2 regions of the Blautia massiliensis (ex Durand et al. 2017) genome follow, and region 2 is predicted to be linked to the other one. Evidence: predicted binding sites of a transcription regulator. Region 2 holds the regulator's gene; the other holds the start of a gene.
The links. Region 2 encodes HrcA, which represses chaperone genes, less so after heat shock. Its sites were predicted from a motif close to TGTTAGCACTCNNNNNNNNNGAGTGCTAACA; they were not measured.
Positions count from the first base shown of each region.

Region 1: a site for HrcA is predicted at 7,219-7,249, ahead of htpG (molecular chaperone HtpG). Genes of this name have one in related genera too.

Region 1 covers NZ_CP146725.1:537,087-552,367, forward strand. Annotated here, with positions in the region: gene pyrF (orotidine-5'-phosphate decarboxylase) at 1-594, opposite strand, end outside; gene V9W66_RS02790 (dihydroorotase) at 591-1,889, opposite strand; gene V9W66_RS02795 (cold-shock protein) at 2,215-2,415, shown strand; gene V9W66_RS02800 (hypothetical protein) at 2,560-2,814, opposite strand; gene V9W66_RS02805 (DegV family protein) at 2,932-3,771, opposite strand; gene V9W66_RS02810 (DUF5721 family protein) at 3,931-4,434, shown strand; gene V9W66_RS02815 (sporulation initiation factor Spo0A C-terminal domain-containing protein) at 4,435-4,767, opposite strand; gene htpG (molecular chaperone HtpG) at 5,048-7,102, opposite strand; gene V9W66_RS02825 (choice-of-anchor D domain-containing protein) at 7,342-10,338, opposite strand; gene V9W66_RS02830 (hypothetical protein) at 10,459-10,716, opposite strand; gene V9W66_RS02835 (HAD family hydrolase) at 10,718-11,521, opposite strand; gene V9W66_RS02840 (HAD family hydrolase) at 11,514-12,179, opposite strand; gene V9W66_RS02845 (Maf family protein) at 12,188-12,793, opposite strand; gene V9W66_RS02850 (glutamine--tRNA ligase/YqeY domain fusion protein) at 12,983-14,650, opposite strand; tRNA gene V9W66_RS02855 (tRNA-Thr) at 14,765-14,837, opposite strand; gene V9W66_RS02860 (hypothetical protein) at 15,002-15,281, opposite strand, start outside.
Region 2 covers NZ_CP146725.1:3,198,154-3,213,434, reverse strand. Annotated here, with positions in the region: gene prmA (50S ribosomal protein L11 methyltransferase) at 1-754, opposite strand, end outside; gene dnaJ (molecular chaperone DnaJ) at 913-2,112, opposite strand; gene dnaK (molecular chaperone DnaK) at 2,134-4,026, opposite strand; gene grpE (nucleotide exchange factor GrpE) at 4,084-4,719, opposite strand; gene hrcA (heat-inducible transcriptional repressor HrcA) at 4,738-5,781, opposite strand; gene V9W66_RS15070 (ABC transporter substrate-binding protein) at 5,958-7,211, opposite strand; gene V9W66_RS15065 (glycoside hydrolase family 172 protein) at 7,227-8,336, opposite strand; gene V9W66_RS15060 (carbohydrate ABC transporter permease) at 8,373-9,227, opposite strand; gene V9W66_RS15055 (carbohydrate ABC transporter permease) at 9,239-10,117, opposite strand; gene V9W66_RS15050 (ABC transporter substrate-binding protein) at 10,196-11,431, opposite strand; gene V9W66_RS15045 (sensor histidine kinase) at 11,677-13,503, shown strand; gene V9W66_RS15040 (response regulator) at 13,478-15,073, shown strand; gene V9W66_RS15035 (Ig-like domain-containing protein) at 15,194-15,281, shown strand, end outside.

The sequences.
Region 1 (15,281 bases), 1.4 Mb from region 2:
CTGTGCAACCTTCTCACCTACCAGCTCATAGAGCGGGCGACCGTCGATGACACGATCCTGGAACTCACCACTTGATGGATTGGAAGTTTTGACCAGAACAAAGATACCCTTTTTCTCTTCCTTGCATACATCCATAAAGGGTTTCACACCATCAGAACCAAGGTATGGATTGACTGTTGCAAAATCCTCATCAAAACCTGCATATTTTTTTGAGCCTACCTGAACCTGTCCCAGGTGACCAACTGCATATGCTGCAGATGTGGAACCGATATCTCCTCTTTTGATATCACCGATCACAACCAGATCTTTGGATTTACAATACTCAACCGTTTTCTTGTATGCGATCAGTCCCGGGATACCAAACTGCTCATACATGGCGATCTGTGGTTTCACTGCCGGGATCAGATCAAAGGTCGCATCCACGATCCCTTTGTTATACTGCCAGATTGCTTCTGCAGCGCCCTCCAGAGTCTCCCCAAACTCTGCAAAAGCCTTTTTCTGGATATGCTCCGGAATATAATTCAGCATAGGATCCAGTCCTACAACGATTGGTGCATTTGTTTTGCGGATATTGCTGATCAGTTTGTTAATCATGATTCTTTCTCCTCCTGGTTATTAAATACGATTTTTCCGTCACAGATGGTATAAAGCACTTTTCCCTTTACTTTCCAGCCATCAAACGGTGTGTTATGTCCTTTGGAAACAAATTTATTTTTATCGATCGCATACTCCTGCTCCGTATCCACGATGATCACATCTGCCGGATGGCCTTTCTGGAGAGTTCCTCTGTCAAGCCCGAGAATTTTCGCCGGGTTCAGGCACATCTTCTCAACCATCTGTTTCAGTGTGATCACATCTTTTTCCACCAGTTCTGTATAGGTGAGCGGAAGGCTTGTTTCCAGACCTACGATCCCAAATGGTGCATTCTTCATAGAACCTGTTTTTTCCTGTGCACTGTGCGGTGCATGGTCCGTGCTGATCACCTCGATGGTACCGTCCTTCAGGCCCTGTTTCAGCGCTTCCACATCCTTCGGTGTACGGAGCGGCGGATTCATCTTGTAATTCGGGTCATCTGTTTTAATATCATCGGATGAAAGGATAAAATGGTGCGGGCATACTTCAGCTGTGATATTGTCGTATCCTTTCTCTTTTACGATCTTCATCATCTGGGCATCCCCATAAGTGGAACAGTGGCAGAGATGAAGATGGACTCCTGTCTCCAGCGCCAGAATGATATCTCTGGCTGTAATGGTATCTTCCACTGCATTGCAGATTCCGGGAAGCCCCAGTCTTTTGGCGTTCTCATCCTCATTCATACATCCATCTCCACGCAGATCGATATCTTCACAATGGTCAAAAAACGGCACGCCACATTCTGCTGCGATCCTCATTGCTTCTTTACAAAGTGCTGTATTCATCACAGATTTACCATCCTCGGACACTGCCGGGATCCCTGCTTTCACCATTCCGGCAATATCTGCAAGTTCAGTACCTTTTTCTCCCATGGTGGCTGCACCTGCCTGAAGTACATGAATACCGGAAACCTGCGCCGCCTTGTTATGTACATAGTTTACCCGGTCCGGATTATCAATAGTGGGAGTTGTATTTGGCATAGCAACTACAGTTGTCACACCACCACGTGCTGCCGCAGCAGCACCACTCTTGATATCTTCCTTATGTGTCTGGCCCGGATCACGAAAATGGACATGAAGGTCGATAATTCCCGGCATGACCAGCTTTCCTTTCGCATCGATCACACGGTCGCCGTCTTTCTTTTTCAGCTTCTGGCCTATTTCCGCAATGATTCCGTCTTCCAGATAAATATCGCCTGTTTTATCCGTATCTGTAGCCGCATCCACGATCCGGCCTCCTCGAATCAGAATCCCCATTTCTGTTCTCCTCTCATCCTGTATTTTCAAAGCAGATCCTTCAATCCGCTTGTATTCTACTATATCATACACGAAATTTCTCTATTTATAAAGATTTTTTTTACAAAGCAATTTCGCCCCTTTTTACACCCCGGAATTGTTGGAATTTTCTCCTTGACATTTCAAAACACGGGTTATATAATCAGAGCATGGCAAAATATTTAATGTAAAATCACTAGTTTTTAGAGATTATATTTACATGAATATAGTCTGTAAAATCTGGTGATTTTTTATTATCATCAGAAGGCTATTTTAATTTTTTTTATTTTTATGGAGGTAACACAAAATGAACAAGGGAACTGTAAAATGGTTCAACGCAGAAAAAGGTTATGGTTTTATCACAGGTGAGGACGGACAGGATGTATTCGTACACTTCTCCGCTATCAACGGTGAAGGCTTCAAATCTCTTGAAGAAGGACAGGCTGTATCCTACGACTTAACAGAGGGCGCTCGCGGAATGCAGGCTGCTAACGTTACAAAGTTATAATTCTATAACCATAAAAAACGTATAAGTCAAAACGGGGCTGCTTTATGGCAGACCCGTTTTTTATTGCATTATATTTATCCTGTATATAAAAATCCCCGGGATGCTTCAACACATCCCGGGAACCCATCATTTCATATGTGTTTTCTATTCCGCACTGTCTGAAGATAATCCGGAAATATAATCTGTCAATGCAGAAGTATCCATCACAGTATCCACCTTCACGCTGGCTTCCTTCGCCTGAATCTTGGCGTATGCGGAATATCCGATCCATCCCACAAGCAGAACCGCGATGAGGATCCATGCCGCCATCTCAAGTACAAATTCTGCGCGTTCCTTCTTCAGGGCACTGTTTCGCGAGTATTTGCTGTTTTTATATTTGTCAACTTTCTTCTGGCTCATTGTCTTTCTCCTTTGCCGCTTCAGTACTTTGTTCATTATAGCACACTTGTTTTCAAAAGAAAAGCGGCAACTCCCTGAAGAAATGTGATAATTTTCTGAACTGGAGATTTTCTCTGATCAGACTGCTACGATAACGCCACCATCGTTGGCATACATACTGCTGACACCGGCAGTATCCATAACTACGATCTTTGCTGGGTGCAGTTTCTCACGGATAGCCTCCTCCAGCATCTTCGCTCTTTCCGGACAGTTGCAATGAGTGATGGCAACTGTCTTTTCCGGGATGTTGATCCCCTTCTCTCCAATGTGATCCACCATTTTTACGATTGCTTTATTCATGCCTCTGGCCTGATCCAGCTGACAGATCGTTCCTTCCGGAGTAGATCCCATAACCGGCTTGATCTTCAGCGCACTGGCCACCAGAGCTTTCACTCTGCTCAAACGTCCGTTCTTGCGCAGAGTTTCCAGATTCTCCAACACAAAAAATGTGCTCATCTCTTCAATATATTTCTCTACTTCACTTACTACTTCTCCAAAAGAAAGTCCCTTTTCTTCACACTCCATGATTTTCATGGCAATCAGACTCTGACCACCGGATGCAGATTTGGAATTAAATACATGAACCTTTTTCTCCGGATGCTCTTCCAGGAACAGGTTTTTTCCAAGAATCGCACTGTTATAGGAACCACTCAATTCTGCCGATAGCGTCACCGCATAAATGTGTTCCGCATCACACTCATATGCCTTCATATAGCGTTCCGGAGAAGGGCATGCAGACTTGGGGCATTCCGGGCAGGCCGCAACCTTCTTTAAAAAATCTTTCTGATCGAAATTCTCATCATCTATAATATTCTCACCGCCCACCGTCAGCGTCAGTGGTATGGATTCAATCCTGCCGTCATTTTTCCATTCATCTAAGAGCTCCCCACAGCTATCTATCACGATCTTATAGCTCAATTATATCGTCCTCTTTTCCATTATATGTAGTATTCAATACCACATCTATCGTATCACATAAACAGATATTTGAAAAGAGTTTTTTAAAAAGTCTGTCCTTTTTTCTTTATCTGAGATATAATGTCTACACGCGATCACATAAAAGAAAGGAAGTGCGGCATGCTTGCATTAAAGATCACAGATATCCGGGATTTCACAAACAAACTTTTTATAGGAGAAGTATTTGACAAATTCTGTCTGTCCGAAGCGACTGTGACTACTTTTAATACTTTTACCATTGATGGCAGGCTTCAGAAAGATTTTTTTGATACAGACAGCATGAACAGACTCACAGAGCACGGCCGGACACATTCTCTCTGGAAGGACATCAGACCTTTCTGCTGGTCTGTGATCCGCGGTAAGCGTACGCCCTTAAGCTTCAGGATCGTGCTGCATTTAAGTCGGAGTGGAGTTGAAGCTGCAATGAGAAATACAGATTTCGGAATTTCCTCCGAACAGATAGACGGACTATTCCTAAATCTTCAATTTAAAAATAACAGCCTTCTTTGTACTACCGGAACCTCTCTCAAAACATTCTCTATGGATAAACGCCCGGAGCAGCTCTGGGATGATATGATACTGAGCTTTCTGTCCAAGAATCAGATTCTTTTTGAAAGGCTGTAGTCAATTCTCTTCTTCTATTTCCCTCAGGTAATACGCAAGCATATCAATAAATTCACTGTTGGTAGGCTTGTATTCCAGAGGATATCCTGCAATCTCATCCAGCAGTTTTTTATTTCCTTCCCAACACACATTTACCATTGTTCTGATATCATGCTCAATATTGGTAGGTGTTGATCTGTACTTCCGCGCCAGGCATGGATAGATGTCCTTTGTGATCCGCAATGGTTTATACTGATACCCCATGGAAATCTTTACCGCTTCCGCAACGAAAAAATATCCTTTGTATTTCGAATTTGCACCAAGTCTTCTGATCAATCCATACACCTTTTTCATACATTTGTTCCTCCATTTCATCCTTTTCTCTTTTTAAAAGCACTCCCTTATATATAATACGACACTTATCTATATTTTTCGCTTTCTTCTGAAAATTTGTTTTATACATATTAGATACTAATTTGAATTTTTAATCATATTTTACAGGTTGTTTTTATTTAATATCTATTATTTTATTTAAAATCCCTCGAATTGTGTTAAAAATACACATATTGTTATAAAAAAAACAAAGGCTTTGCCCCATTACGGGCAAAGCCTTTCGATCATTTTATATGTCGTTTTATTTTGTAAGGACCATAAGGATATCGTTGCTTCTCTTTACAAATTTTGTCATTTCTTCAGGAGAAAGCTGTTTATGGCTCATCATTGCAAGATCATACAGCTGTTCACAGATCACCGGAACATACTCTGATCCCTGATTTTCTGCTATAAATCTTACAAGAGGATGATTTGCGTTCAGTACAAGTACTTCCTGACCACCGAACATATTCGGATCCATTCCGTACATATTGTACATTTTCATCATATCCTGCATACGGCGGCTCTCCTCAGGAAGAGTGATCATCGCTGCAGTTCCCTCATTTTTCAGCTTCTCTACTTTTACTTCAAGTTTATCCTTGCCAAGATTCTTACGGAACACCTCAGTAAGTGTCTTGACTGTTGTTTCATCCGCTTCTCCGTCTTCACGAAGCTCTTCTGTCAGATCTGCATCAATTCTCTTGAACTGGATCGTCTGATCCTGCTGTTCAAGATGGGAAATAAACTGTGAATCGATCACATGCTTCAGCAGTACAGCATCTTTACCCGCTTCACGGAACATATTAATGTACTGGCTCTGCTGTACCTCATCGGTCACATAATAGATCACCGTTTTTTCCGGTTCCTCATTCTGGGCTCCTTCAGAAGCTTTCTCCTCTGTCTTCTCCTCTTCAGCTGCTTTTGTTTCTTCTTTTTTATTTTCCTCAATGCAGTCTTTCAGGGTAAGATATTTGCCATCCAGATTCTTAAAGAGGATATAATCGTTCATCTTCTCACCAAATTTCGCATCCTTGATGCATCCAAATTTGATAAACGGGCTGATATCATCCCAGTACTTCTCATAAGACTCTCTGTCTGTCTTGCACATTCCGGTGAGCTTATCTGCTACTTTCTTGGTGATATATTCAGAAATCTTTTTCACAAAACCATCATTCTGCAGTGCAGAACGGGAAACATTCAGTGGAAGATCCGGGCAGTCGATCACACCTTTCAGAAGAAGAAGGAATTCCGGGATCACCTCTTTGATGTTATCTGCAATAAATACCTGATTATTATAAAGCTTGATGGTTCCCTCAATGGAATCATACTCTGTCCTGATCTTCGGGAAATACAGGATACCCTTCAGATTGAACGGATAGTCCATGTTCAGATGGATCCAGAACAGCGGCTCCTTGTAATCCATAAATACCTTACGGTAAAATTCTTTATACTCTTCATCCGTGCACTCATTTGGGCGTTTCATCCAGAGCGGCTGTGTATCGCTTAAAGATACCGGCCGTTTATTGATCTTTACTTTATCTTTGGCAGGAGAAACTTCCACAACTTCTTTCTCGCCTTTATCATTCTCCTTTTCCTCTGTCTTGGCATCCTCATGGATATGCTCAACTACCACATCATCTTCACGGAGATCTGTCTCATCGATGGTTTCATACTCCTGTTCAGCATTTGCTTTGGAAAGATAGATATTTACCGGCATGAAAGAACAGTATTTCTCAATAACCTCTCTCATACGATATTCATTGGCAAACTCCAGGCTTTCCTCATTGAGGAAAAGAGTGATCTCTGTTCCCGGTTCTGTTTTGTTTCCGTCTGCCATCTCATACTCCGTACCACCGTCACAGGTCCAATGTACCGGTGTGGAACCCTCCTTGTAAGAGAGAGTATCAATATGAACTTCATCTGCAACCATAAATGCAGAATAAAATCCAAGTCCGAAATGACCGATCATCTGATCATCCGTTGTTTTATCCTTATATTTCTCAAGAAACTCTGTGGCACCGGAAAAAGCGATCTGTGTGATATATTCCTCTACTTCATCTGCTGTCATACCAATACCGTTATCGATAAACTTCAAAGTTTTCTGATCCGGATCAACGATAACATTTACAGCCGGTTTGTAACCTTCCGGGAATGTATAATCTCCCATAACTTCCAGCTTTCTCAGTTTGGTGATCGCATCGCATCCGTTGGAGATCATCTCTCTTACAAAAATATCATGGTCGGAATATAACCATTTCTTGATAATCGGAAAAATATTTTCACTGTTGATTGATAAACTGCCATGTTTTGCTGACATATATGTCACTCTCCTTTGGTTTTTATTTTTATTTCTGATGTTCCGACAGAGCCGGAAACCTGTTGTTTTTTTCAATAAATATATACTAATACGACTTTTTACAAAAGTCAAGAAAAATTTAGCACTCATCATTGCAGAGTGCTAGCAGCAACATACAAAACGGATCTCTATGTGCAAAAAAATCCCTCCGTACATTTTTTTACGGAGGGTGCTGTAAAACTATCTTCTACATTCTGTTCTTATTTTTTCTTTCTACGATATACAAGGATTCCTCCAATACATACCACAGCCACGATCAAAATGATCACAAATGTCATGATCGGTGTACTGTCTCCCGTCTGCACTGCAGATTTCTGATTTGTCTGTGTCACTGCCGGACTCGGAGTCGCAGTAAGAACTGCTGCCTGTGATACCGTAAAAGTAACCGCACTTTCTGACTGTGTACCGGTATCCTTCCAGCTGGAGCCGTCATATTTCTGCTGTCCAAAGGTAACTTTCAGAGTATATTTTCCCGGCTTGCTGACACGGAATGTTGCAGTATAAGGCTCTCCATCCCAGGTACGGGTCTCTGTGATCTTCCAGCTCTTCGGCTGATATCTGGTATCTCCCTTACGCGGGTTTGTATTATCCATCCCTGCACCAGCTGCTGTAAAGGTGATCTTTGTATTGGTATCATACTTGCCATTGGAATCAATTCCTGTGATCTTATTATCCGATGCAGCGGCTTCCTTGCCCTGATATCCGTTTACTGTAATACTTACTGCGATCACTGTACTGATCTTGTTGGGATTCTTAACCCCCTCCGGAAGAATGACAGTACCTTTTACATTAAATATCTGACGTTCTGCAGAAGACGGATCATAGGAAGATCCCTTAACATCCCATTTAACAGATGCCTTCTGCTCTCCCTTTGTTGTAGTGATCTTTACTGTTCCCGGAAGCTTCAGGGCTTTCTGGGTTTTCTGGGTTCCATTGGGAAGATCTTTGATATCGGATGGCTTTTTGATACCTGTAAGGTTATTCGCCTTCTTACTGTTATCTGTTTTTTTCTTTGTAACGCTGAAATGGACATTTACATAAGCTTCCACATTTGCATCATTGGCGATCACAATGTCTTCCAGATATTCCCCCTGTGAAAGTCCGCTGACCGGCTGTACACTAAAGGTTGCATTATCTCCTGCTTCCAGCTCTGTGGCGGAAAGTGTACCAATTGTATATGCATTTGATGAAGGCTGTTTCAGAACGATCTTTGTATTTCCGGTGTTGGTAACTGTAACTTTCTTCGCATCAGGAAGTTCCTTATAGCCTTCTTCTTTGGTTCCAAACTCCAGACTGTCTGTTACCGAAAGGCCGGGATTGGGTTCCGGTTCCGGCTCCGAAACTGTAAATTCCAGCCGGACTTCAGCCAGTGTGTTTCCGGTATTCTGATCTGTCACAGAAATCGTACCGCTGTGATCTCCGGCCTGAAGACCGGTCTTGGGCTGTACGGTAAAGGTTGCCGCCTTATCTCCGGGATTGAGCACTTCCGCAGAAGGCTCTCCCACCTCATAATCCTCCGGAGCAGAAAGCTGGATCCGGATAGCCTCTGTACCTGTATTCTCTACGGTTACAGACTGTGCATCCGGCGCGGTCTCATAGCCCTGTTCCAGTGTTCCAAAAGACAGAGGACCTTCCGGTTTCACTGTTGCAGTAACTGTTTTTGGTGTTTCTGTCTTTACCATAACCGAAGCCGTCACTGTAGCAGATGCTTCCGTGCTTTCATCAGAAGCAAATACAAGTTCTTCCACGTATGGATCATCTTTTGCAGAGAGTCCAAGCTTAGGCTGTACGGTAAAGGTCTGCTCTCCTCCCTGCGCCAACTGGATATTTCCGCTGCTCTCCACTTCACTGACCGGCGCAATATCAAAAAACTCCGACTCAGGCTGTACTAACGTCACAGCTTCTGTACCTTCATTTTTGATCGTGACTGTACTTGTTGTTTCTACCTTTTCATAACCGGCAGTCAGATCATCAAAAGGCAGTTCTGTCGGATTCGCAGTTAGCTTGTATATTTTTTCCGTTGCAGGGTCCGATGTTTCCCCGGGATCTGTCTGCCCATTATTTTTATTATCTTCGACTTTATTATTTTCCGGTTCTTTTACTGTAAAGTCCGCTTCAAAGAAGACATCGGCACCTTCTTCTGTCTGATACGTGATCAGATCTTTGTATTCTCCAGCCTTCAGACCTTCTCGTGGTTTTACCCACACAGTAACACTTTCACCACTCTTTAATGGCGCATCATTAATATCTTCAGCCATGAAATTCTCCGGGGCGATCTCTTTAAAATTAAGATCTCCGGTTCCGTTATTTTTGATAGTAACCATCTGTGCTTCCGGAATTTCCGTATATCCTTCTTCCACGGAACCAAAATCCAGAATTCCACTTCCATCTTCCGTGTATGCAGATGCCGAATATGTCGGTTTCTCATTTTTTTCGGAAGCGTCTGCTGCTGTATCTGCAGAATCCGGTGTCTCTGTCTGACTGTCTCCGGATGCATCTGTTTCATCGGTATTCTGAGACCCTGACTGTTCTCCGTTTCCGTTTACTTCTATAACAGAGTTTTCGGCAGGCTTCTGGGTATCTGCAGGTTCCTGTGCGTCCGTAGATTCCTGCACATCCGCAGACTCCGTTCCTTCTGCCGGATCTGTGGTTTTCTCAGGCTGAGCACTATCAGGCTCCTCTGACGTTCCAGCTTCTGTATCCGGCGTGTTCTCTGAAGACTCCGAAGCTGCCGAAGCTTCACTTTCCTCCGCATCCGGATCTTCTCCTGCTGCTTTGGCTTCTTCCTTTTTCTTTTCTGCCAGTGCTTTGGCTTCCTCCTCTGTTTCGGAAACCTCCTGGGTCGTCACCGTAAGCTCACCACTGACTCCCGTCTCTTCTTTTCCGGTGATCTTCAGAACGATCGGAAGACCCAGATCTTTTTCATCGATTTTATAAGTCTTGTCAGTTCCTACCTCTGTAAGAATGTCTCCGTCCTTTAATGACCAGGAAAAACTCACATTATCATCTGTGATCCCCTCCGGCTTGACCTTTGAGTAATCTGCACTTAAGGTAGACCCGATCGCAAGTGTTCCTTTGACCTTCAGCTTTCCATCAAGAGTTCCCGATGGAGCTGCAGTGGCAAATACCATAGATGGAAGCAGCGTTACCATCATAAGCACAGCCATGACGACTGCCAGCACTCTGCTTTTTTTCATATCCCATCCTCCTTTACATCATTTTATTTTCCCCACATTTCCCATTTCTACGCAGGGCTATCTTTTTGCTGATGCAAGTTTAGCATATTTAATTTTCAGAGGTGTAATCCCTGCTTTCCGTCAGCCTTCTACGATCATATATTTTCCGTCCGGGAGTTTAAATACTTCGCTTTCTTCTTCCAGCTCTTTCAGGGAAATCCCCTCCACATCTGCGCCCATTCCATCCAGATATTTTTTTACATCCTTCAGGGAATCCAGCACAACTGCCATGCAATCCTCGAGAAATTCCTCTGCCTCCTCAAAATCCTCTGCTACCGGCTCATCAAAAAGCTGACCCTGTTTTTCCAGAAATGTCTGGACATATTCTTTCTTGTACATATTAAAGTACCTCCTTTATATCTCCGCCCGCCGCGATCAGTCTGCGAATTACTGGTTCCACCTTCTCTGTCTCATAGAAAGCCGCCGCCTTTACCCCTGGCTTCGCATGCTTCATGGCAAAGCTGTATTTTACAGATTTCATCATTTCAATATCATTGTATTCATCCCCGAACGCCATGCATTCATCCGGTCCGATTCCCAAAAGTTCCTGGTATTTACGGATTCCTTTTGCTTTGTTCGTGGTAAATGGAACAAAATCCACCCACGCAAATCCGGATGTCACAACAGTACATCTGTCTTTGAACCGTTCTCTCCAGTACCGGATGGATTCCTCCGTCATTCCTTCTCTCTCATAAACTGCAACCTTCATACAAGGCTCTGTGATCTCATCAAAACTCTTTATGATCTTACACTGATTTTTTACTTCTTCGATCATCAGATGGCGATAATGTTCTGTCTTGGGCATGATATAATAAAAATCCTTTGTAGAACAGGAAAATTCCGCTCCGGGCTTTTCCCATATTGTCTGAATGATCTCTCTGACCAGTTCTTTGTCAAAGCTGTCGCAGTACAGAAGCTTCTCATTCTGGACAGCAAGCCCGCCATTTTCACTGATAAATGCCATCTCGTCCTTTACCGGCGCAAAAAGATTCCTCATATTGGCATACTGTCTGCCACTGGCTGCCACAAAGAGGATTCCCATTTTTTTCAGTTCCTTTACCAGCGGAAAGATCTCTTCCGGCAGCGTCTGTCTTCCACCGATAAGCAGCGTTCCATCCAGATCACTGGCAACCATCTTAATCATGCTGCTTCTCCTCATAAATAGTAAACAGATCACCAGGTACAGCTGCTACAATATCTGCACCGTTATTTTCAAGCTCTTCTCTGTCACGGAATCCCCATAGTGCACCAACGGTATACATTCCGGCAGCACTTCCTGTCTGCATATCTGTCTTTGTATCTCCGATATACATACATTCTTCCGGCTTTACACCGAAATCTTCTGCAATCTTCAGCGGACCATCCGGCGCCGGTTTTCTGCAGATCCCTTCCTGCTGTCCCATCACCTCATCAAACAGATCGCCATAGATCGCCTTTACCACTTTCTGCGCCGCAACATGAGGCTTATTGGAGCATACAGCCATCTTAAGGCCTGCATGTTTCAGCTTCTGAAGGGTTTCCGGCATATCTTTATATGGCACAACTTTATACAGCGGATCTTCATCAAATTTCCTGCGATAAAGTTCCCTGACTTCTTCGTAGTGTACCAGCTCCGGATCTCCTGCATCGATCAGGCATCTTCTGATCAGCATATCTGCACCCTCACCGCTGTAATAACGAAAATTATCTGCCGGCTGTGGTTTCAGGGAAAACTTTTCCATGATCTCATTCGCCACATATGCCATAGATTCCAGTGTATCCGCAATTGTTCCATCCAGATCAAATATACAAGCTTTTATCATTTTGTCTTTCATCCTCTCAGGTTCATTCCCAGTTTTTTTGTCTCATAGATCAGTCTTGCCACAGGCAGTCCCACCACGTTGTTATAATCGCCACGGATTCCCTTCACATAGGCTCCCCAGGCGCCCTGGATCCCATAGCTTCCGGCTTTGTCCATTGGGTCTTTGCTGTTTACATATTCCTTTATTTCTTCCTCTGTCACCGGATAAAAGCTCACATCTGTGCACTCATGGAAGGTATGAACTTTCCATCTCCCTTTTTCTCTTATCAGCAAAGTTACACCGGTATATACCTGATGTGTATTCCCCTGCAGCATAGCAAGCATCTCTATTGCAGCTGTCTCATCTGCCGGTTTACCTAAAATCTTACCCTCATAAGATACAACGGTATCTGCACCGATCACAACCACATCTCTCAGATCTCGGTTCTCCTCTTCCTCCAGCGCGTATGCCGTAAACATAGCTTTCTGACGGGAAAGTTCCTCCACCACTTTCGCAGGCTCTGCACTGGTGATCCGTTCTTCCCCGCTGGCAGGCTTCACTTCAAAGACGACTCCTACCTGGCTTAAAAGTTCCCGCCTCCTGGGAGATGCGGAAGCAAGCACGATTTTCTTCATGTGTAATTCCTCTCTTTCCTGTGTTATCAGTATAACCGTTTCTGTAAATGGGCGCAACCGAAATCGTTGCAGGAGCATTTTGTACTTATCCATTTATTCCTGATGACGATAAAACAAAACAAGCAGTACACCCTGATACCTGTTCACGGTGTACTGCTGTCATATATTTCGTAGTCTTTTTGACAGTTTTTATGCTTTCGGTAATTTGAAAGAGCTCTTCAGAGATACAATGCGGTTAAATACCGGTGCTCCCTCCCTGGAGTCATGGATATCTGCGCAGAAGAAACCGTTACGTACAAACTGATAGCTGTCATAACCTTTTGCTTTCAGAAGCTCCGGCTCTACATAAGCACTTGTTACTGTAAGAGAATTCGGATTTACATTAAGAGAACCATCTTCTTTATTGTAAACACCTTTTTCTTCATCTACGATATTCTCGTAAAGTCTTACCTCAACTTTACCTGCATTGGATGCTTCCACCCAGTGGATCGTTCCTTTTACCTTACGTCCGTCCGGTGCATTTCCGCCCTTGGTCTCCGGGTCATAGGTACAGTGGACTACACGGATCGTTCCGTCGTCATCTGCCTCATAACCTGTGCAGGTTACAAAATATGCATTCATAAGACGAACTTCATTTCCAATATAGAGACGTTTGTATTTCTTAGGAGGCTCTGCCATAAAATCATCACGTTCAATATAAAGTTCTCCACTGAACGGAATCTTTCTGGTTCCAAGTTCCTCATTCTCCATATTATTCGGAGCTTCAAGATACTCAACCTGTCCTTCCGGATAGTTATCGATCACGAGCTTGATCGGATCAAGAATCGCCATCATACGCGGACGTTTCAGCTTCAGGTCCTCACGGATGCAGTACTCGAGCATTGCATAATCTACAGAACTGTTCGCCTTTGAAACACCACAGAGTTCTACAAATTTACGGATAGACTCCGGTGTAAATCCACGGCGGCGAAGTGCGGCGATGGATACTAGTCTCGGATCATCCCATCCATCTACGATACCGTCCTCAACAAGCTTCTTGATATAACGTTTACCTGTAACAACGTTGGTCAGGTACAGCTTTGCAAACTCGATCTGCTTCGGTGGGTGCGGATATTCCAGTTCCTTTACCACCCAGTCATAAAGCGGTCTGTGGTCCTCAAACTCCAGAGTACAGATAGAATGTGTCACACCCTCAATGGCATCCTCGATCGGATGAGCGAAGTCGTACATCGGATAGATGCACCATTTATCTCCTGTATTGTGATGTGTCATGCGGGCTACACGGTAAATGACCGGGTCACGCATGTTCATATTCGGTGATGCCATATCGATCTTGGCACGGAGAACCTTCTCTCCATCTCCGTATTTGCCCTCACGCATCTCTTCAAAAAGCTGAAGATTCTCTTCTACAGTACGGTTTCTGTACGGGCTCTCTTTACCTGGCTCTGTAAGAGTTCCCCGGTACTCACGGATCTGGTCTGCAGTCAGGTCGCAGACAAAGGCCTTGCCTTTCTTAATAAGCTTCACTGCTGCCTCATACATCTGATCAAAATAATCAGATGCAAAGAAAAGTCTGTCTTCCCAGTCTGCACCAAGCCATTTCACGTCAGCCTTGATGGACTCTACAAATTCAGATTTCTCCTTTGTAGGGTTGGTATCATCAAAACGGAGATTGAATTTTCCCTTGTATTTCTGAGCCAGTCCATAATTTAAAAGAATGGATTTCGCATGTCCGATATGAAGATAGCCGTTAGGTTCCGGTGGGAAACGTGTATGCACGGTGTCATAAACGCCTTCTTCAAGATCTTTGTCTATAATATTTTCAATAAAGTTTTTGGAAACTGTTTCGTTCTCCATTGCTTTCCCTCCTAAATATCATCCTGATGTTTTATCTTATCATAAATCCGGAGTTTTTGAAACCCGCAAAACCTGTATTTAAACAAAAAATTGTCTGTTTTTAGACACAAAAAAAGCTGCTGACGGGAATCGAACCCGTGACCTCCGCCTTACCAAGGCGACGCTCTACCGACTGAGCCACAGCAGCTTGTTTCGCGACGTTTGTGTCGCTCACAGTTGTTTATATTATCAGATGATTGTCATATTGTCAATACATTATTTTTATTTTTTTAAAAATTCATATTTTCATGATTATAGCACAAAAAATCCTGTGTGCTGTCGCTCACAGACACAGCACGCAGGATTCTCTTTTTACTCTTCTGCTTCTGTCTCTTCTTCCGCTTCGGCCTCCGATCCATCATCTGCAGGTGTTTCCTCTTCTGCTTCTGTTGGTGCCTCTTCAGCATCCTCTGCCTCTTTGGAAACTTCTACAGTCTCAGATGCAGTCTTGTCCCAGTCCTGGAAGACTTCTTTCTCTTCTTTTTCTTCCTTCTTCTCGTCATCCTTGAAATCATCAAGATCTTCGAAATCATCCTCAAAGTCTTCTTCGCATACGGATCGTCTGGATACAAGTGCTGCGATAGCTCCTGCT
Region 2 (15,281 bases):
CAGTTACGATATCATATTTCTCATATCCGACCTGATCCTGAACTTCTTTGTCATCGATGATATTTCCGATCATCATGTCAAAGGATTTCTCCTCGATCTGGTTGGCCTCCTTGTTCTCAGATACTGCCGGAACTGCACAGGGATCAAGATCTGTACCAACCACATGACCTGCACCAAGCTTCAGTGCAACGATCCCCAGGATTCCACTTCCGGTTCCCACATCAAGGATCTCCATTCCCGGCTTCACAAATTTCTTCAGCTGACGGATCACAAGCTGTGTGGTCTCATGCATTCCTGTACCAAAGGCAGTTCCCGGATCAATGTGGAGGATCATCTTGTCCTTATCTTCTGCCTTCACTTCTTCCCAGGACGGTACGATCAGAATATCGTCTACATAGAACTGATGGAAGTACTGTTTCCAGTTATTGATCCAGTCCTTGTCCTCTGTCTGGGACTCTGTGATAGTGGCTTCTCCGATATCCACAAAGCTTCTTAAATCTTCCAGGGCTTCTTTTACATCTTTCAGGATGGCTTCTGTATCTGCATCCTCTTCCAGATAGAAATTCAGATATGCGATCCCGTCATCTGCTGGTCCCTCCGGCATGATATCCACAAACATCTGTGCCTTATCCTCATCGGTCAGCGGCTGCTTGTCCTGAATCTCCACACCTTCAATCCCCACCTCGGCAAGTGTACAGATCACAATATCCTCTGCCTCTGTTTTTGTCTTAAGTGTAAAACGGTTCCATTTCATATTTTATATCTCCTTATGCTGTATACACATTTACGGATTTTCATTCCAGTCTGTCGCCTGTTTTCTATTGTCCCGAAAACGGGCACTTCTTTTAATATACACGAATACAGAAAAAAAAGAAAGAGGCTTTTTGCGCCTCTTTCCTGTTTTATGTTCATTTATTCCTCAAATATTTCCTTTACTTTCTCACGGAAACCTTTTTTCTTCTTTTCTGTTTTTTCAGATTTTTCGGAAGTCTCGGCTGTACTGTCTGCTGCCGGACGGTTGCCGCATGCCGCATCAAAAGCCTCCAAAGCTTTCTTTGCCTCCTCATTAAGGTTAGTCGGAGTCTGGACTACCAGGGTTACATAGTGATCACCACGAACATTCTTGTTACGTAATGACGGAACACCTTTGCCCTTCAGACGGATCCTTGTATCAGTCTGTGTTCCCGGCTTCACCTCATAGGCAACCTCACCGTCTACCGTATTGATACGCATCTCCCCGCCAAGTGCAGCCTGTGCAAATGTGATCGGAGCTGTTGAAAAGATATTCATATCCTGTCTCTGGAAGATCGGATGACGGGCTACATTTACCTCCACCAGGAGATCTCCTCTCGGTCCGCCGTTGGTTCCCGGTTCGCCTTTTTCGCGGATACGGATACACTGACCATTATCAATACCTGCCGGTACAGATACCTGGATCTTCTTTCTGGAAGAGGTATATCCGGTTCCATGGCAGGCATTGCATTTGTCCTTGATCACCTTACCGGTTCCATTACAGTCCGGACAGGTCTGAACATTACGTACCATACCAAACATGGACTGCTGAGTGTAAACGATCTGACCCTGGCCTTTACATTTCGGACATGTGACCGGTGATGTTCCAGGTTTCGCTCCGGTTCCGTGACATGTGGTACACTCATCCTTCAGAACGATCTCCAGCTCTTTCTCGCATCCGAAAACCGCTTCCTCAAAAGTAATGTTCACACGTGCACGAAGGTTGGCGCCCTTCATCGGTCCGTTGTTGGCCCGTCTGTTTCTGCCTCCGCCGCCGAAAAGGTCTCCGAAGATATCTCCGAAGATGTCTCCCATATCTGCGCCGTTGAAGTCAAATCCGCCAAAGCCGCCGGCTCCGCCTCCACCGCCGTTTTCAAATGCCGCATGACCAAACTGATCATACTGTCTTCTCTTGTCGGCATCACTTAAAACGGAGTAAGCCTCTGTCGCCTCTTTGAATTTCGCTTCAGCCTCTTTATCACCCGGATTTACATCCGGGTGATATTTCTTGGCCAGCTTACGATATGCTTTTTTTAATGTTGCGTCATCGGCGTTTTTATCCACACCTAAGACTTCATAATAATCTCTTTTATCAGCCATTGTAATTATTTCCTACTTGTCTTAGACTTCCTTGTAATCAGCATCTACAACATCATCGCCGTATCCTGCTTCATTTCCGCCCTGGGCACCAGCGTTTCCGCCCATGTTACCCATATCCGGTCCAGGACCAGCCTGACCCTGAGCTCCCTGAGTCTGCTCATACATCTTGGAAAACAGCTTCTGAGCGCTCTCCATCATCTTCTCCTGTGCAGCTTTGATGTCTGCAACCTGAGAATCAGTAAGCTCCTGTGCATTTGCTGTCTGTGCAAGAAGATCCTTCAGTGCATTGAGGTCTGCCTCAACACTTGCTTTATCATTTGCATCAAGCTTGTCGCCTGCTTCCTTCAGAGCATTCTCAACCTGGAATACCATGGAGTCTGCATTGTTTCTTGTATCGATTGCCTCTTTACGTTTCTTATCCTGAGCCTCGAACTCAGCTGCTTCTTTGACAGCTTTGTCGATATCGGAATCGGACATGTTAGAACCAGCTGTGATCGTGATGTGCTGCTCCTTACCTGTTCCAAGATCCTTAGCAGATACATTAACGATACCGTTGGCATCGATGTCAAATGTTACCTCGATCTGCGGAACACCACGACGTGCTGGCGGGATTCCATCCAGACGGAACTGGCCGAGGGATTTGTTGTCTTTTGCGAACTGACGCTCACCCTGTACAACGTTGATATCTACAGCTGTCTGGTTGTCTGCTGCTGTGGAGAAGATCTGGCTCTTCTTTGTAGGAATTGTAGTATTTCTCTCGATCAGACGAGTTGCGATACCACCCATTGTCTCAATGGACAGAGACAGCGGAGTAACATCCAGAAGAAGGATATCACCGGCACCTGCATCACCTGCAAGTTTACCACCCTGTACGGAAGCACCAAGTGCAACACACTCATCCGGATTCAGGTTCTTGCTCGGCTCTTTGCCTGTTAACTGTCTTACCTTATCCTGTACTGCCGGGATACGGGAAGAACCACCAACCAGAAGTACCTGGCCAAGCTCGGAAGCTGTGATACCTGCATCAGACAGTGCACGGCGAACCGGCTCAGCAGTCATCTCTACAAGGTCATGTGTCAGCTCATCAAATTTAGCTCTTGTAAGGTTCATATCAAAATGCTTCGGTCCCTCAGCTGTAGCTGTGATGAACGGAAGGTTGATGTTTGTTGTTGTTGCAGAAGAAAGCTCTTTCTTAGCCTTCTCAGCTGCCTCTTTCAGTCTCTGAAGAGCCATCTTGTCGTTGCTTAAGTCTACGCCCTCTGTTCGCTTGAACTCGGAAAGCATGTAATCTGTAACCTTCTTATCAAAGTCATCTCCACCAAGACGGTTATTACCAGCTGTGGAAAGAACCTCGATAACGCCATCACCGATCTCGATTACGGATACATCGAATGTACCGCCGCCAAGGTCGTATACCATGATCTTCTGCTCTTTCTCATTGTCAAGACCATATGCAAGAGCTGCTGCTGTAGGCTCGTTGATGATACGTTTTACATCAAGACCTGCGATCTTACCTGCATCTTTGGTAGCCTGACGCTGGGCATCGTTGAAGTAAGCCGGAACTGTGATAACTGCCTCTGTTACTTTCTCACCAAGATATGCCTCTGCATCCTTTTTCAGTTTCTGAAGGATCATTGCTGAGATCTCCTGTGGAGAATATTTCTTGTCATCGATGGTTACACGGTAATCGGTACCCATCTCTCTTTTGATAGAGGAGATCGTTCTGTCTGCATTTGTAACTGCCTGACGTTTTGCAGGCTCACCTATCAGACGCTCTCCTGTTTTTGTGAATGCTACAACGGATGGTGTTGTTCTTGCGCCTTCTGTATTTGCGATAACTGTCGGCTGTCCACCTTCCATTACGGCTACACAGCTGTTTGTTGTACCTAAGTCAATACCAATAATCTTTCCCATGATTTTTTCCTCCTGTTTTAGTCTGTATCTGTAAAATTACAACTTGTTAACAATTAATCAGTTAGCAACTTTTACCATGCTGTGGCGTACTACAAAATCCTTATAAGTGTAACCTTTCTGGAATTCTTCCACCACGATGTTCTCTCCAACCTCTTCATCCTCCACATGCATCACTGCATTATGGAAATCCGGGTTGAATTCCTTTCCAACTGCTTCGATCGGCTTCACACCAAGCTCATCCAGTGTTGTGGTAAGCTGCTTGTAGATCATTTTCATTCCATCTGCAAAAGCATCGCCTTCCTGTGCCTGTGCAAGACCTCTTTCGAAGTTATCCACAACCGGCAGGATCTTTTCAACGATCTCTTTTGCTCCGATGATGTACATGCTGGATTTTTCTTTTTCCGTTCTTTTACGGAAATTATCAAATTCAGCCATGGTACGCTTCAGGCGATCGGTAAGTTCCTCCACCTTCTGCTCAGATTTATCTTTTTTCTTCTTTCCGAAGAAGGAAGCTTTTGATTTTTCTTCTTTTTTATCCTCTGAGGCAGCTTCTTCGCCTGGAGTATTGTTTTCTTCCTCCGGCAGATCTTCTCCCTCCGGTGTCAGGTTTTCTTCTTCCTGATCTCCGTCAGTTACGGGGATTTCCTTCTCCGCTTCCTGCTCTTCGGATGTTTTCTTTGTCTCCTCCGACACTTTTTTTCTACCGCCTTTCTAAGTTTTCTTCTTTTTCAAAACGTCATCCAGATGATTCTTCAGTTCCTTCAGACTGTCCACTACATTCTCATAATCCATTCGTTTGGGACCGATGATCCCGATGGTTCCGTACATTCCGTCTCCCAGTTCATATCTGGCAGTTACAATGCTGCAGTCCTTCATGGTCTGGATCGGCATCTCATCACCGATGTAAACCTGGATTCCTGTATTCTCTCCATCTGACATCTGTTCTTTTACAAGATCGGCAAGTTCATGCTTCTCCTCAAATGCGGAAATCAGCTCCGTTGCCTTCTCTTTATCGGCAAGCTCCGGATACTTGAAGATGTTCGTTGCACCTGAAGTATAGATCTCCATATCTTCCTCTTCCACATGAATGGTGGCTGCCACTGCATCCAGAACCGTTGCCACCACACCGCTGTGGCTGCCTGCCTGTTCCTTCAGTCTGGCGATCATCCCAAGGTTGATATCCTGGATTGGGATCCCATTGAGATTGGTGTTAAGAAGAAGATTCAGTTTCAGGATCGTCTGGTCGTCCATTTCCTCATCCAGATTGATGATCTGGTTCCGGACTGTGTTGTTGTCACTGACAACCACTGCCACAAGCTGAAGCTCGCTCATTCTCGACAGCTGGATGAACTTGATCTTGTTGCCGCTGTACTGCGGAACGGAAACCATGGTAGCATAGTTGGTATTGGAAGCAAGAACCTTCGCAACCTTCTTAAGCACCTTATCCATCTTATCTGTCTTCTCAATGATCAGATCTCGCAGCTCTGCAACCTCTGCTTCCTTCTCCTTCATCAGCTCATTGACGTAAAGTCTGTAGCCCTTATCTGAAGGAATCCTTCCTGCTGAGGTATGAGGCTGGACGATATAGCCCATATCTGTCAGGTCTGACATTTCATTTCGGATCGTTGCGGAACTTACATTGAGATCCGCATACTTGGAAATGGTCCTGGAACCAACCGGTTCTCCGGTCTCCATATAGGTCTTGATGATTGCTTTTAAGATTTTTTGCTTGCGCTCATCCAACACCTCTTCCATGAAGCCATCTCCTTTCCTTTTTATTCTTTCCTGACGGATGTTGATTCTTTTTTTATATCTGTTAGCACTCATTTTAGTGGAGTGCTAACATCTACAGTCTTTAAGATATCACCATGTAAAATATTTGTCAATATGTTTTGAAAAAAAGTTCTTATTTTTTCAAAACAAAAAAAGCATCAGTACGATGCTTTTTTGTAATACTGGTCTATGCAGTCCTGTGCCCCGGCAAAAAATTCCGCTTCTGTTTTCTGTCCCAGCACATATTTCTGAAATTCCGTTCCCATGGACGAAACAGCTTCTATGGAATCGGCACACAGTGGTCTTGCCTTCAGCTTATAATCTTTCAGATATTGCCGGATCATTTCAATGCCATCCAGATCAAAATTCTTATCCTCGATCACATCCAGTCTTGCCGGACACATTTTTGTCAGCTGTCCGTAATTTTTACTGGCCTCATATCCGGACACATACTGAAGGAACTTCAGAGCTGCTTCTTTATGATCAGAATTTTTATTCAGTACATACTGCCAGGTTGCGACATTGGTCACCTTCTTGGCAAATTCCGGAAATAGTGCCATATGGATCTTATCTTTTCCATATACGCCTGCATTCTGAAAGGTCCTCAACGCACCGGTATACATGAACATACATCCATACTGGCCGTTTATAAATTTTTCATTCAGCTGATCATGCTGGTCGATCAGATTCTCCTCTGATATCATCCCTGTATCCAGCATTCGCTTCATATATTCTGCCGCTTCTCTGGTTTTCGGATCCGTCCAGTCTGTATAATCTCCTCCGAAAAAATTGACATACTCGCTGATACTGTTATATATGTAGGAAATCTCCCATGCATCCCCGTATGCATATTTTCCCGTATTCTGAAGCTTTTTCTGAAGGATCTCAAGATCACTGAAACCGGAGAGTCTGTCCAGACCAGCCTGATCCAGCAATCCCTGGTTCACCCAGAATGCCATGATATCCATCCTGAACGGTACCGAAAAAATATGTCCGTCTGACATGCATATTTCTTTCAGGTATTCCTGTGGAAAATTCGCCGCTGTCTCCTCTGTCATAACCGTATCTTCCAGCGGAAGAAGAAATCCCTTATGCTTAAATTCGGATATCATCTCATCATTTACTGTGATCAGATCAACAGAATCATCTCCTGATGTCAGAAGAGTTGCTATTTTGGCCTGGCGATTGTCCGCATTAGACGGACATTTTTCGATATGGATCTCTATTCCAAGATCCTTTTCCGCCTGACTGATAAAAGAATCAAAGCCCTCTGTGTCTGCATCCACATGAAGGATCGTCAGTTCCTGTCTATTCTCCGGCACAATATCAGATGCAGTCTCCTTCTTCTGGGCTCCACATCCTGTCACTGCCAGAGCCAGGGCAAATACCCCGCAAAATACCTGTTTTTTCAATCTCTACCACCCTTTTTATCTGGGCCATCTATCCTCTTTTGACATCAACGGCTGGAACGGTGCATGAGGAAGTGTCTGATACCAGTACGCTACACTTGCCACATCATCCTGTCGTTCAAACAGGCCACGGTATCCGACACCTATCTGCTGAATCGTAACGCGAAGATCCTCTTCAAAGCAGATCGGATCCTGTAAATGCCATCTGTAAAAGCCTCGCATTGGCGGGCAGTCATCATTATGATAAAAATTGTGGATCAGTTCGTCATGGGCAGAATAATACGGATATCCCAGATATGGTGTGTTATAATTCTGTTCCACGGTTTTTCCATCCACCTGTTTGGCAAAGCTCCAGGAACCTCCAAAGTAATCTTCCGTTCCTGTTCCGCAGATGGTCGGATACTCCTCATCTCCGTCAATATAAAACTTCATTTCTCCCTCGCCCCACCAGTAACGTTCCAGTGTGGTAAGTGCCATATAGGTTCCTATATAATGGCCTTTTCCTTTTACTCCATCCAAAATTGTATAATCTTTTGTTTTTTCTGTCAACCGTTCCCGTCTCCACTGCGCATGGAAATAAGCAATATCGTCCGGAAGCTCATCATAGAGACAGTAATCTACCTGATAAAAGAAAGCCGGGATTTTATTTGCATGCTGGTTTTCCAGTGTGATCTTTGCTTTCTTCTTAAACGGCATCGGAAAATAGCAGTTAAAGCCCCTGTTTGGAACAACAGCCACCGGAACAGAATTTACAAAACATTCTCTTCCGAATCCGCAGCAGAAGAAATCACCCAGAGGACTTTCCACGGAAGGAGTTTCCTCGTCATCCCAGTACATACGGATCACAAGATCTCTCAGTACAAAGCAATCTGCCTCTGTAGTCTTGTTATCAACGGTGATCCAGATATGATTGATCTGTCCCGGTCCTTCCATTTCTGCCAGAGTTACCACAGTTCCCGGCTCAATATCCTTAAGACACGGGCTTCCTTTTCTGGATGGTCCCAGATGACTTGCAGCCATACCGCCTCTGCCTTTTTCTCCATGCGGATTTTCCGCGTTGATCGCACGGCTTTTTCCATGCTTTGCAAGTGCGATTCCTCCCAGTCCGCCTGTAAATGCCTGATACATATCTGTTTTCTCCTCTCTTTTGGAAATTAAAAATATTTACGCTTTTACTCCACCTGCCATGATACCATCCATGATCTGTTTCTCAAAAACAGCTACAAAGATAATGATCGGAAGAAGGATGATCCATCCCATGGCGCTGACCAGATCCCACGGAACTCCATACATATTGTCACGTAACGGAAGCTGTACGATGGAAACGGAAAGTACCTGAATACCGTTTGAATAAAACAACGGTGTGAAAAAGTTATTCAGACAGGTAATAAAGTTGATAATGCAAACCGTAGCGATCGCCGGCTTCATCAGCGGCAGAACGATCGTAAACAGTCTCTGTGAAAAAGATGCGCCGTCAATAGCAGCTGCCTCCTCCAGTGAGATTGGGATCTCACCGACAAAGTTTCTGAGGATCAGAACCGTAAACGGTATAACGGTACTGATATAAAGAAGGATAAGTCCCGGATATGTATCATACAGCTTTACCTTCTGCATAAACTCATACAGCGGGCGGGCTGTGACAACCTCAGGGATCAGCATGGTAGCCAGAACAAATGCAAATGCAACAGAAACTCCCTTTGAATTAAATCTTGAGAAACCATAGGCAGCCATTGCACACAGCACGGTACTGATCACAAGTGTAAGGCCGACGATCAGAACTGTATTTCCGATCTTTGAAAGCAGTCCTACATTCTGTATCAGGAATTTATAGCTTTCCAGTGTAGGATGATCCGGAAGATAATCGATCGGTGTTTTAAACAGTTCTCCAGCCGGTGTGATCGAAGAAATAAAGATCCAGTAGACCGGGAACAGAATCAGAAAAGCCACGACTGCAAACAGAACCCATCTTCCAACGGCTACCACTCCATGATAAACATTATATTTTCCTGTATTCTTCACGATAATTCCCCCTAACTGTCAAACTTATTCATAACACGTATATTCAGCCAGCTGAAGATCGCCATTACAACAAACAGCAGCATAGCCAGCGCCGAAGCATATCCTACGTTTAGATTTGTAAATGCTTCTGTTGTGATTCTGTATGCGATCAGCGCAGTATCCTCTCCAGGGCCTCCGGATGTCATGGAATAAACCAGATCGAAGGTTGTCAGTCTCCAGAGTGTGAACGGAATACATAAAGTCAGGACATTTTTTGTGATCAGCGGAAGTGTGATCCGGAAAAAGCTCTGGATCCCGTTTGCACCGTCTACCTTTGCTGCCTCATAGATATCGCCGGAAATAAACTGAAGTCCGGAAAGTACAAGAATTGCAAAGAACGGAAGGTCCTTCCACAGGTCCATTGCAATTACCGCTGCTCTTGCAGTACCTGTATTGATCAGCCAGCTGTTCTGGTAACCCGGTACAAACCAGCGGATAAAATCATTGATCAGACCATAATCATTGTTAAATGCCCATTTTGCAGCCATACCGGCTACTACTGCAGGCATAGCCCACGGGATCAGCACGATGGTCCTCAGAAAACGGCGACCTTTGAATTTCATATTCAGGATCAGTGCCAGGATAACTCCGAGGAGCACATGCAGGATCATGGAAGCAACCACAAATATTGCCGTAAAGCTGATCGATGTGAGCACTTTAGGATCAGAAAATACCTTCAGGTAATTCTTGAAGCCTATAAATTCATTGATACCTGCAAGGATACTGATATTAAAGAAGCTGTTTTTTACAGTCATCAGAATGGGATATACTGTTGTAAAACCTCGAATCAGTACAACTGGCAGGATCAAAAGCCACGGTATCCACTTCATAGTTTTTTTGCTTATTGTCATGGAACTTTCCTCCCTGTTCATCAGGCAATGTAAAGCAGACTTTTACCTCTGCTTTACATTGCTGTTTTTTTATATCTTTTACTTATACATATCTACCACATCCTGAGCCTTCTTGCAGAACTCATCAACTGTGATCTCGTCTTTCATACAGGACTGGAAGATTGTTCCCATATCGCTGATAAATTCCATTGTCTGTGCCACCATCGGACGTCCCTGTACATTGCATTCATTTGCATATCTGCTGTACATTTCTTTTGCCGGGTCAGAATCCGGAACTACCTTCTCTGCAACATCCTTTCTTGCAGGATATCTGTCAAATGCTTTATAGGAAGCTTCCATTCCGCCTTCATCAGCCATATACTGGAGGAATTTCACAGCTGCATCTTTATTCTTGGATGCTTTGTTGAGAACATAGTTCCAGGAATCTGTAAAGATTGCACGCTCTCCCTTACCGCTGAAATCCGGTACCATTTCCATGTGGATCTTATCTGCGCCAAGCATATCTGCCTTTGCATAATCTGTTCCAAGGCCCCACATGAACCAGCATCCGTATTTTCCGTCATTGATCTTCGGATTCATCTGGTCATATTTATCTGCAATCTGTTCGATGGATGTTTCTTTATTAGCAACCAGATCGTGAAGGAACTGAACTGCTTCCTTGTTTTCCTCTTTGGTCCAGTCAAAATAATCGCCGCCGAACATGTTTACAAACTGTGCAAGCTCGTTAAATGCATAGGTTTTCTCCCAGGAACCGCCGTAGCCGAATCTTCCGTCCTTGGAAACAGCCTTCATATACTTCATGAAATCCTCTTTTGTATCAATGGATTTGATTCCGACCTCATCCATGATCTCCTGATTTACCCAGAATGCAAGATATCCTGTATAGCCTGGAACACCGACGATGTTTCCGTCCTTATCTGTGATCATATCCTTTACATATCCCTGAGCAAACTGATCAATGATATCATCTGTCATTACTGTATCATTCAGTCCTTCCAGCCATCCGGAATTTTTAAATGCCGCGCTCATCTCATCGTTGATCTCAATGACATCCACGGAAGTATCTCCTGTGGAAAGCATTGTGGTGATCTTCTGCTGACGGGTATCTGTATCTGTAGGTGCCGCAATTACATTAATGTTCAGGCCCGTGGCATCTTCCACATTTGCAAGCCAGTCCTCAAAATCCGGGTCTGTGGTGTTGACGCTGTATAAGGTAAGATCATATTTTTCCTTTGCGGAAACAGTAACCACGTTACCTGCCATACCCACAACCATCGCTGCTGCCAAAACTGCACTCATTACTTTTTTCTTCATATCTTTCTTCCTTTCTGGACATTTTCGTGTTTGTCCACACCTGTTTTTGATGGTTTAAGGATACCAGAGAGCCCCCTCATTCTAAATACAATATTTTATGATTTATTTATATTATTTTTCGTTCTCTTGTATTTTTGTTGTTAATTTTTTATAATCCTTTTATATAATCTATATTTGTAACGGCTTTTTTCACAGCTGAATTCGGTTTCATTAATTTGTTTTTGACATAAAGGAGAATATGTACTATGAAATTCCACAAATGTATCCCACCCAGTTTTTCCTCATTTCGCTATAAGCTCCTGCTCGCATTTCTGATTGCAACTATGGTACCTCTGATTTCCCTGACCTTCATCAGCTATCACATTTCCTATAACATTGCCAGAGATCGTATCATCGATTCTGCCGTAATGACTGACAAGCAGCTGGTCTCTCAGCTGAACGACCGCCTCGGTCAGGTTGAAAATGTAGCAGATACCATACAGTTTCAAATGTACTCCCTAAATCAGCCTTCCTCTAATAAGGTAGATGCACTGAAAAAATTCACCGCTGTGAAAAACAATATTTCGCTGTATAAATCCACATTCGATTTCTTCCATATATATGTTTTTCTGCAGCCCGCTCAGCTCGGTTCAAAAGAAGGCCTGTACTTCTTTTCCACAGATGAGCTTTCTGCATATGGTCTGGATAAAAATACTGTTTCCGGTTCAGGCTTTTCCTCTGTCTGGATACCGGTTTCCAATATGCCGCTGCCTAAAATACTGTCCACAAAAAAATCATCCGCCGATGTGATCCTCTGCGTCCGGGCACTGAAAAATCAGGCCACCGGTATTCTGGAATACGCCTACGGCATTGCTCTGGACACCTCAGAGCTTACCACTTATCTGCAGCCTGCTGCTCTGGATTCCCGCATATACAGCTACATTCTCACAGATCACGGAGAGATTGCAGCGAAAAATACATCCTCACTGAATTTATCCGAAATTTCCAAAGCACAGTTTCAGAAACTCAAAGAAAATGCAGATTCTTCTTTTCACAGCGGCGACAAATATTATAACTGCTGCACCTTAAGCAATGGCTGGCTCCATGTTACCGAAATCCCTGAAAGCTACATTAGGGGCAACACACACATCCTGATCCGTGCCTTACTGATCACTGTCCTTATTTTTCTGCCCCTTACTGTTATCATCGTGATCCTGTTTTCCGAAAATCTAACCCGGAAGATCACTGCACTTTCCTATGCAATGGAAGCCTTTCAGCTGGGACATGACCCGGAACATCTGTCTATCGTTACTGTTCCCCACCCGGATGACCCTTCCAGGTATGATGAGATTGACAGACTGGGCATCACCTTTGAAGATATGCAGCACACAATAGCCGGAAACCTGAAGTCCATTGTAAATCTTTCCGTAAACGAAGAGCGTCTGAAATACCAGCTGCTCCAGTCACAGATCAATCCGCATTTTCTTTATAATATCCTGGGATCGATCCGTACCTGCCAGTCCCTTGGAAAGCTTGACATTGCTGATCAGATGATCGCAGATCTGACTGCCTTTTACCGTCTTACCCTGCGTAAATCAAAGGAACTTATTCCTATTAAAGATGAATTGGAAATTGCCCGGCTTTATCTGGAAATGGAAAAGCTCTGTCATAAAGATAATCTGGACTGGGAGATCGAAGCAGAAGATGGAATCGAAAATTTCCTGATCTGCAAGTTTACACTTCAGCCATTTCTCGAAAATTCCATTCTGCACGGGATTTCTTCAGGCACACCAGCTGTTTTCATTTCGATCCATGTTCTTTATGGCGATGATACGGTTGTGATTTCCATTGAGGATAACGGTGCCGGCATGGACTATGAAACCCTTGCACAGCTGCGCCATGCTATTGAGCATAATGTTATTGATTATGAGAAGCATTTTGGAATTTCCAACGTAAGTTCCCGTATTTCCAACCCATTATACGGAAACGGTTCCGTAAGGATCCGCAGCAACCCCGGAAACGGCACATACGTCACCATTGAATTCGAACAGATGGAGGAAGATATCGATGAAAAAAATAATGATCGTAGATGATAATTACTTATCTGCAGAAGGTATCGAAAAAAACATAGACTGGGAAACGCTGAATGCAGAGATCATCCATGTCTGCTACAATGGAACCTCTGCTATCGAAGCCATGAAAAAAGAACCGGCAGATCTGATCATTTCTGACATTGAAATGCCTGATCTTGACGGTATTTCCATGAGCCGTCAGGCTCTTGAGATCAATCCTATGGTGAAGATCATCCTGATCAGTGCCTATGATAAATTTGAATATGCAAGACGCGCTCTGCTCCTCGGTGCTCTGGATTATATCGAAAAGCCTCTGGATTATGCCTATCTTATCCAGAAGGTAAAAAACGCTTTTGCACTGATGGAAAAGGAACAGAAAAATCTCCAGCTTCTGAAACAAAGCAGGCCTCTTCTTACGGAAAAATTTTTCCGCGAGATCACACACCTTCCGTCTTCTGAAGCAGCCTACCGACTGAAGCCTTATCTTAAGTATCTGAACCTGGAGCTGAATTATGATTTTTATGCAGTTGTTATTCTGGAGCTTGAAAATGCTCCGGATCTAAAAGCTGTTTACGGGATTGAAAAGTTTCAGATGGAGCTTTTCAACCTTCAGGATCTGATAACTGAGGAAACCGCTTCTCTTGATTTTGTGTATCTTCTCCCGGATATGGATGGCTATCTGTGCATTCTGGGACACAGCGGCTGTCAGTCCAACAGCTTCCGCCAGCTTACCAGCGGACTTATTTCCTCAATCGCAGATGCCTGCCAGCCACTGGGACTTTCTCTCAATGCAGGTATCGGAACAATTGTCCAGGATTTCTGGAACCTGAACCATTCTTATAAAAGCGCCGTACATGCACTGGAATACAGATTCTTTTTCCCGCATCAGAATATCTTTGACGGAAGAGAGGCTCTGGGTTCCGATCTGTCTGTTGCAGATTTTTCAGATACAAAGGAGGATGAACTGATCCGGCTTCTCTGCAAAAAGGATACCGCTGCCATAGATCTCTGGTTTCAGAAGTTTTCCGACTGGCTCACTCAGAAATTTCGCACAAAGAATTTCGCTTTCATACAGATTTATTCTCTTCTTGGCCGGATCCTGAAATTTTTCTATGAATTAAATCTGGATACGCATGACCTTGAAGCTAAAATTTTGTATGTTTACAACCACATAAATGAGTTTCATAATACGGAAGAGCTATGTCAATGGCTGAAGGATCTGTGCCATCTTTTATGCCGGAAGCTTGATTCCTCCATGAATGATTATCACCAGAAGCTCTGCGAACTGGTGATTTCCTATATCAACGAACACTACACTGACAATACGCTCTGCCTCAATGATATTGCTGCCTCTGCCAATGTAAGCCCTGCTTATTTAAGTGCTCTTTTCAAAAAAAATCAGGGAATCAGTCTCAGTGACTTTATCACATCTCAGCGAATTTCCGCAGCCGCCCGTTACCTGACTACGACTACTATGAGTCTGAAGGAGATCAGCCTGAAATGTGGTTATGCCAATCAATATTATTTCAGCACCAGCTTCAAAAAGAAAATGGGGATCACCCCTTCTGCCTATCGGGAACAGCATACATAACTTTCTCTTTTCTATAACCAAGTTACTGTCACAAATGCCAGTGCCCTTCTCCGGAATTTTACTTATAATCAATAAAGAGAACCATCCTATTTTTTTCGAAGGAGGGATTTCTATGAAAAAATGGAAAAAATCCTGATATCTCTGATAACAGTCTTTGTACTGGCCATGCTTCCGGCAGAATCGGCAATTCTGCCTGGCACAGTCTGTG